DNA from 2 places in the Mycoplana sp. 10N416 genome. Region 2 is predicted to be linked to the other one. Evidence: riboswitches for the same ligand, from Rfam matches in the RefSeq annotation. Region 2 holds a riboswitch; the other holds the start of a gene.
The links. Region 2 has a riboswitch for S-adenosylmethionine ahead of metA (homoserine O-acetyltransferase MetA). Riboswitches for the same ligand answer to the same signal wherever they lie in the genome.

Region 1: linked by a shared signal. The riboswitch ahead of AC1DDS_RS11425 (O-succinylhomoserine sulfhydrylase) and the one ahead of metA (homoserine O-acetyltransferase MetA) in region 2 are both predicted to bind S-adenosylmethionine.

What each region holds. Positions count from the first base shown of each region.
Region 1 is NZ_JBFTIM010000004.1:446,599-450,775, forward strand. Features, by position in the region: gene AC1DDS_RS11415 (YybH family protein) at 12-473, shown strand; gene apaG (Co2+/Mg2+ efflux protein ApaG) at 513-905, opposite strand; gene AC1DDS_RS11425 (O-succinylhomoserine sulfhydrylase) at 1,129-2,313, opposite strand; SAM riboswitch at 2,358-2,436, opposite strand; gene AC1DDS_RS11430 (2'-deoxycytidine 5'-triphosphate deaminase) at 2,510-3,607, shown strand; gene AC1DDS_RS11435 (calcium-binding protein) at 3,810-4,177, shown strand, end outside.
Region 2 is NZ_JBFTIM010000002.1:263,809-267,985, reverse strand. Features, by position in the region: gene AC1DDS_RS05580 (vWA domain-containing protein) at 1-1,074, opposite strand, end outside; gene AC1DDS_RS05575 (GNAT family N-acetyltransferase) at 1,080-1,529, opposite strand; gene metA (homoserine O-acetyltransferase MetA) at 1,534-2,457, opposite strand; SAM riboswitch at 2,515-2,592, opposite strand; gene AC1DDS_RS05565 (AAA family ATPase) at 2,641-3,480, opposite strand; gene phbB (acetoacetyl-CoA reductase) at 3,607-4,177, opposite strand, start outside.

The DNA.
Region 1 (4,177 bases), on a different contig from region 2:
AGGAGCAGGCCATGATCCGCGCATTTGCCTTTCTCGTGCCGATGACAATCGGCGTCGTGATGGCGGCCGATATGCCGGTGGCGAACTCGGACGCCGACAAGCAGCAGATTCTGAAGAATGACGAGGCCTGGCTGAAGGCGGTCGCGACAAAGGACCCGCAGGCCATCGCCGCGTTCTATGCCGAAGACGGATCGATCCTGGCGCCGGGCATGCCGATTGCCAAGGGACGCGACGCAGTCGAGGCCGCCTGGAAGGGCCTGGTCGGCATGAAGGACTTTTCCCTCACCTTTTCGCCCTCCCTTGTCGAGGTCGCCCAGTCGGGCGACATCGCCTATGAGATCGGAACGTACGAACTCGGATACTCGACCGACAAGCCCGTTGACGAAAAGGGAAAGTACGTGGTCGTCTGGAAGAAAGCCGGCGACGACTGGAAGGTGATGGCCGACATCTTCAACAGCGACGGCGCGATCTAATGCTTCAATCTAACCCGGAAAGGCTCTAGACGCCGGGGGTCAGTTCAGGGTGCGGCTCTGGCCCGGCGCATCGAGCGAGAAGGCGGGGATGGTGACATCGAACGCTTCGCCGCTTGTCGTTTCCATCTGGTAATGGCCGAACATGACACCGGATGGCGTGTCGAGCGGGCAGCCGGAGGAATACTCGTAAGTATCCCCCGGTCCCAGCACCGGTTGTTCGCCAACCACGCCGGGACCGCTGACCTCGTCAACGAGCCCGTTCTGGTCGGTGATGTGCCAATAGCGCGTCATCAGCCTGACGGTCGCATCGGAATGGTTGGCGATGACGATGCGGTATCCCCAGACATAGCGGCTGTCGTCCGGGTCGGATTGCTCCTCCAGAAAATAGGGCTCGACAGTGACCTCGATATCGCGGGTAAGCGCTCTGTACATTCCAAGGCCTTAGGCTGATTGCTCTCGAACGGGTTGCGGCGAACCATGCGCGCAGGTGCATCGCATCTGCGCTTTGGCATTTGCGGCAGCACGCTCACCGCCATCCATTGGTTGGCACGTTCTCGACGATCCGATCAAGACAATTGTCGATCGTCAAGCGGCGTTGGCTGCCCCTGGGCGCAAAAAAAGCAGCGCACGGCCGGCATGCGCTGCTTCACCGGGTTCAGGATTTCACCTTCTCCAGCGCCTGGGCGAAGTCGGCGAGCAGGTCCTCGCTGTCCTCGATGCCCGCGGAGAAGCGGACGGTGCCGGGCGAAATGCCGAGTTCGGCGCGGGCCTCGTCGGTCAGGTTCTTGTGCGTCGTCGTTCCCGGATGGGTGATCAGGCTCTTCGCGTCGCCGAGATTGTTGGAGATCTCGACGATCTCGAGGGCGTTCTGCAGCGCGAAGGCGGCTTCCTTGCCACCCTTGAGCTCGATGCAGATCAGCGTGGAGCCGCCGGACATCTGCCTGGCGATGATGTCGGCCTGCGGGTGATCCTTGCGACCGGGGTAGATGACGCGGGCAACCTTCGGGTGATCGGCGAGAAGGTCGGCAATGCGCGAAGCGTTTTCGGTCTGCTGCTTGACGCGCAGCGGCAGCGTTTCGATCCCCTTCAGCAGCGTCCAGGCGTTGAACGGCGACATGGCGGGACCGGTGTGGCGGAAGTAGTCCTGCAGGCTTTCCTCGATCCACTCCTTGTCGGACAGCACGATGCCGCCGAGGCAGCGGCCCTGGCCGTCAATGTGCTTGGTGGCCGAGTAGACGACCACATGGGCGCCGAGCTCAAGCGGCTTCTGAAAGAGCGGGGTGGCGAAGACGTTGTCGACGACGACCTTGGCGCCGATCTGGTTTGCGAGCTTGGCCACGCCGGCGATGTCGACTACCTCCAGCGTCGGGTTCGTCGGGCTTTCGAGGAAGAAGACCTTGGTGTTCTTCCGGATCGCCTTTTCCCAGTTGGCGAGATCGCGCCCGTCGACCAGCGTACACTCGACGCCGTATTTCGGCGCCAGCGTCTCGACCACCCAGCGGCAGGAGCCGAACAGGGCGCGGGCGGCGACGATATGGTCGCCGGCCTTCACCTGGCAGAGGATCGCGGCCGCAACCGCCGCCATGCCGGATGCCATGGCGCGGCCTTCCGCGGCGCCTTCGAGCAGGCACATGCGCCGCTCGAACATGTCATTGGTCGGGCTGCCGTAGCGGGCATAGATGAAGCCCTCCGTCTCACCCTTGAAGCGAGCCTCGGCGGCTTCCGCGGTCTCGTAGACGAAACCCTGGGTCAGGAAGATGGCTTCGGAGGTTTCGGCGTGCTGCGAACGGGTGGTGCCGCCATGGACGAGTTGGGTTGCCGGGCGCCAGGACTTGCTCATGATGATTGCCTTCCAAAACAAAAAAACCGGCCGCGAAAAGCAGGCCGGTTGGACACCCGGCCTTTTTAGCTACTTGTTTAACGTGGCTGCAAGCCGACCGGCCAAATCACCACGGGATATCCGCTCCATACTGCGAGGCGGTGCTTGCGTCAATTGCCGGCATTTGGTTTTGTCGGCCAGTTTAAAGGAACGGTCTATGGTACGTGCAACGGGAATTCTGGCGGATCGCGCCATCAAGGGGCTGTTCGACAGCAACAGGCTGATAAGCGAGGCCGCGCTGGACCCGGACCAGATTCAGCCGGCGAGCCTCGATCTGCGCCTGGGCTCGAAGGCCTTCCGCGTCCGCGCCAGTTTCCTGCCCGGGCCTGCCCATCTGGTCGCCGACAAGCTCGACCGGCTGAAGCTGCATGTGATCGACCTTACCGACGGCGCCGTGCTGGAGACGGGCTGCGTCTATATCGTGCCGCTGATGGAAAGCCTCGACCTGCCGGAGGATCTGTCCGCCTCCACCAACCCGAAAAGCTCGACCGGCCGGCTCGACATTTTCACCCGCGTCATCACCGATCGGGCGCAGGAATTCGACAAGATCCCGGCCGGCTACAAGGGGCCGCTCTATCTCGAGATCTCGCCCCGCACTTTTCCGATCGTCGTGCGGCGCGGCTCGCGCCTGTCGCAGATCCGCTTTCGTACCGGCAATGCGCTGCTGACGGATGCCGAGCTTCTGGCGCTGCACGCATCCGACACGCTGGTGGCGAGCGACACGCCGAACGTCTCGGGCGGCGGCATCGCGCTGTCAATCGACCTGGTGGGCACCGGGCCGGACGGCCTCGTCGGCTATCGCGGCAAGCACCACACGGCCGTCGTCGACGTCGACAAGAAGAACCAGCACGACGTGTTCGATTTCTGGGAGCCGCTGTTCAGCCGCGGCCGCAACGAACTGATCCTCGATCCGGATGAATTCTACATCCTTGTCTCGCGCGAGGCGGTGCACGTGCCGCCGCTCTATGCCGCCGAAATGACACCATTCGATCCGCTCGTCGGCGAGTTCCGCGTCCACTATGCCGGTTTCTTCGATCCCGGCTTTGGCCATGCCGCCGCCGGCGGTTCGGGAAGCCGTGCGGTGCTGGAGGTGCGCAGCCACGAGGTGCCCTTCATCCTCGAGCACGGCCAGATCGTCGGGCGTCTCGTCTACGAGCGCATGCTCGAGCTTCCCGAAAGCCTCTACGGCACCGGACTGGGCTCCAACTACCAGGCGCAGGGCCTGAAGCTGTCGAAGCATTTCCGCACCAGCTGAGCCGGGCGTTCACTGCGACCCGCTCGAATGAGTCCCGACGCGCGCCGGCCGCAGCTTCGCCGCTGCCGCTCGTTCGGCATCCTCTCTCGATTTTCACGTTAGCTGTTTCCTCGGTGACAACCAGTTGTCTCGCTTCGCGCTAGCAACCGAAGCCAGGCCGCTGTCGCGGCATCGGATTGAACCGTGATGGAGGGAAGCTCAAATGGCGATTCACGTTATAGAAGTAGAGTCAATCACACCCGTTACGGCCTCGACCGACAACGATGTCTGGATGATACGTGAGGGTGTCACGCTTGCCGTCGCGCCCTCGCCCCGCGGCGCGATCGACGCCAGCGTCACAGCGAATAACCGCAAGTTCATCGTGGATGGGAACGTTTTTGGGAGCGAGGTCGGCATCTATCTGGGTGCGGGAACCGATACCAAGATCGTCGTGGGGGACACAGGTTCGGTCAGAAGCTCGTCGACGGCGATGATGGCCTGGGCACCAGGGGTGGAGGCCACACTGAGACTTGAAAACGATGGAGAGGTCTACGGCTCGAACGAAGGTATCTATGTCCTCCTGACGAAACT
Region 2 (4,177 bases):
CTGGTGCACCGGATTGAGCCAGATCGCCCGGGGGAAATGCTCGGCGATGCGGGTTAGCCAGACCGCGCCGGCCTCCTTGTTCCAGTGCTCGACGGAGCCGCCCGGATGGGTGATCTCATACGGGCTCATCGCCGCATCGCCGACGAAGATCACGCGATAGTCGCTGCCATAGGTGCGGATCAGCTCGAGCGTCGGCGTGACGTCGGTGCGCCGGCGGCGGTTGTCTTTCCAGACGCCTTCGTAGACGCAGTTGTGAAAGTAGAAATGCTCCAGGTGCCGGAACTCGGCACGTGCCGCCGAGAAGAGCTCCTCGACGGTGCGGACATGCGAGTCCATCGAGCCGCCGGCGTCGAAGAACATCAGCAGCTTCACCGCATTGCGCCGCTCGGGCCGGGTGACGACGTCGATGTAGCCGTGCTGGGCGGTGGAGTGGATCGTGCCGGGCAGGTCGAGTTCGTCCACGGCGCCCTCGCGCACCCAGCGCCGCAGCCGTTTCAGCGCGACCTTGATGTTGCGGGTGCCGAGTTCAACGCTGTCGTCGTAATCCTTGAATTCGCGCCGGTCCCAGACCTTGACGGCCCGGCGGTGCCGGGAGGCGTCCTGGCCGATGCGAACGCCTTCCGGATTGTAGCCGAACGCGCCGAAAGGAGAGGTGCCGGCAGTGCCGATCCACTTCGAGCCGCCCTGGTGGCGTCCCTTCTGCTCGGCTAGGCGCTGGCGCAGGGTCTCCATGAGTTTGTCGAAGCCGCCGAGGCTCTCGATCAGGCGTTTCTCCTCATCCGTGAGGTATCGCTCGGCGAGCTTCTGCAGCCACGCTTCGGGAATTCTCGCGTCGATTCCATTAGGTGCCGCGCCCGACACGGCTTCGAGCCCCTTGAAGGTCTCGGCAAAGACCCGGTCGAACCGGTCGATGAAGCGTTCGTCCTTCACCAGCACGCTGCGCGCAAGATAGTAGAAGGCTTCGACGTCGAAGTCGGCAATGCCTGCTTCCATACCTTCCAGCAACGACAGGAACTCCCGTAGGGTGACGGGAACCTTCGCGGTCCTCAGCGCGAGGAAGAAGGGGATGAACATGGCGGTCAGAGATTCTTCTGGTAGATGATGAACGGCGTCTTGTCGGCGATGCGGTCATAGAGACGGCGCGCGGTCGCGTTGAACTCCTGCGTCATCCAGTAGACTTCCGGCGTGCCCGCATCGGCAGCCTTCGCATAGACCGCCTCGATCAGCGCCTTGCCGATGCCGGTGCCGCGCACTTCCGGATCGGCGTAGAGATCCTGCAGGTAGCAGACATTGTTGGTCGTCCAGCACGAGCGATGGAAGAGATAGTGGGCGAGGCCGACAGGCTTGCCGTCGAGGACGGCCAGCAGGCCGGCGAACTCGTTGGCGCCACCACCGGTCAGCCGTGCGAAGGTCGATCGGTAGATTTCTTCCGGCAGCACGGTCTCGTAGAAGGCGAGGTAGGCAGTCCACAAACGGCGCCACGCGGCCTCGTCGTCAGCTGCAACAGGTCTGATCACGAGGCCGGTCATCCGCTTATCCTTCCTTGCCAATCTTCTCCAGATCATACGGTGTTGTCTGGTACATCTCGTTGATCCAGTTGCCGAACAGCAGATGCGCATGGCTGCGCCAGCGGTTCAAGGGGGCGATCGCCGGGTCGTTGTGCGGGAAATAGTTCCTCGGCATCTTGATCGGTACGCCGGCGTTCACATCACGGAAATACTCGTCGGCAAGCGAGGTCGAATCGTACTCGACGTGATTGAAGACGTAGAGCCGTTTGCCGGCCTTTTCCTGCACGTAACAGACGCCCGTCTCGTCCGATTCCATCAGGACCTCGAGGCCCGGTCGCTGGCGGATGTCTTCGGAGCGCACCTCGGTCCAGCGCGAGACGGGGATCTGGAAATCGTCCGAAAATCCGTTGAGGAAGACGGAGGAGGGATTGCGATTGTGGTGGCGGAAGACACCGAATGCCTTTTCGTCGAGCGTAAACTTCGGCACGCCGTGAAAGTGATAGATCGCCGCCATCGCCCCCCAGCAGACATTCAGCGTCGAATGGACGTTCGTCTCGGTCCAGTCGAAGATCTGCTTCATCTCGTCCCAGTAGGTGACATCCTCGTAGTCGAGCGTCTCGATCGGCGCACCGGTGATGATGAAGCCGTCGAACTTGCGGTGCTTGATATCCTCCCACGTGTCATAGAAGGCGAGGAGATGTTCTTCCGACGTGTTCTTCGCCCTGTGGCCGCCGATGCGCACCAGCGACAGCTCCACCTGCAGCGGCGATGCGCCGACCAGCCGCGCCATCTGGATCTCGGTCTTGATCTTGTTCGGCATGAGGTTCAGGAGTCCGATCTGCAAGGGACGGATGTCCTGGCGGACAGCCACCGTCTCGGTCATCACCCGCACGCCCTCGTGAACGAGGGTCTCGAAAGCAGGCAGTGTATCGGGAATCTTGATGGGCATGGGTTCACTCGATCAAACAAAAAAACCGGCGGCGACAAAATCGCAACCGGTCCGGGAAGGTCTCTCCTCACGGCCCTTTAGCGACTTGTTTTACGTGGCTGCAAGCCGGCCGGCCAAATCACCACGGGACGTATCCTAAATAGCGCCAGGCCGCGTCGGAATCAATCGGCGATGCCGGAATGGCTAACCGTCGCGCCGCGCCATGAAGGCCAGGCGTTCGAACAGGTGCACATCCTGCTCATTCTTGAGCAGGGCTCCGTAGAGCTTAGGCAGCATCGTTTTCGGATCGGTGCGCAGGTCGGCAGGCTCCACCTCGTCGGCCACCAGCAGCCGGATCCAGTCGAGGGCTTCGGACGTGGAAGGCCTTTTCTTCAGTCCGGGCGTTTCGCGGATATCGAAGAAGGTGGAAAGTGCGGCCGAAAGCAGCGCCTTGCGGATGCCGGGATAGTGAACTTCGACGATGCGGGAAAGCGTGTCCTGGTCGGGGAAGCGGATGTAGTGGAAGAAGCAGCGGCGCAGGAAGGCGTCCGGCAGTTCCTTCTCGTTGTTTGAGGTGATGATGACGATCGGGCGGTTCGCCGCGGCAACGGTCTCGCTCGTCTCGTAGACATGGAATTCCATGCGGTCGAGTTCCTGCAGCAGGTCGTTGGGAAACTCGATGTCGGCCTTGTCGATCTCGTCGATCAGCAGAACGGTTTTCCTTGGCGCCTCGAAGGCCTGCCAGAGCTTGCCCTTGCGGATATAGTTGCGCACGTCGTTGATGCGCGCGTCGCCGAGCTGGCTGTCGCGAAGGCGCGAGACGACGTCATATTCGTAGAGGCCCTGCTGGGCCTTCGTCGTCGATTTCACGTTCCATTCGATGAGGTCGAGGCCGAGGGCCGTCGCAACCTGGCGGGCGAGTTCGGTCTTGCCGGTGCCAGGCTCACCCTTGACGAGCAGTGGCCGCTCCAACCGGATCGCCGCATTGACGGCAACCATCAGATCCTTGTCGGCGACGTAGTCGGCTGTTCCGGTAAACTGCATGCCTCGGCCCCTACTGCTGTACTGCAGAGCCATCTAAGGGATGGCGGCAGGTCCGTAAAGGGTAGATGGCGGAACGCTGCTCGCCATCGGCAGACGGCGAGCAGCTATAGCACAGCGATCCGTGGCTCAGACCACGAACTGCCCGCCGTTGGCCGAGATCGTCGAACCGGTGATGAAGCCCGCATCATCGGAAGCGAGGAAGAGGACGCATCGAGCGATCTCCTCGGGTTCGCCCAGTCGCCCGACGGGGATCTGCGGGATGATGCGCTCGTTCAGGACTTTTTCCGGCACGGCGCGGACCATCTCCGTGCCGATGTAGCCCGGGCAGATGGCGTTGACGGTGATCCCCTTGGCGGCGCCCTCCTGGGCCAGCGCTTTGCTGAAACCGAGATCGCCCGCCTTGGCGGCCGAATAGTTCACCTGACCCATCTGGCCCTTCTGGCCGTTGATGGAGGAGATGTTGATGATCCGGCCGAAACTGCGGTCGCGCATTCCCGTCCAGACCGGATGGGTCATGTTGAACAGGCCGGTGAGGTTGGTGTTGATGACCTCGCTCCATTGCTGCGGCGTCATCTTGTGGAACATCGCATCGCGGGTGATGCCGGCATTGTTGACGAGCACCTCGATCGGGCCGAGATCGGCCTCGACCCCGGCGATCCCCTCCGCGCAGGCCTCGTAGCTCGAGACGTCCCACTTG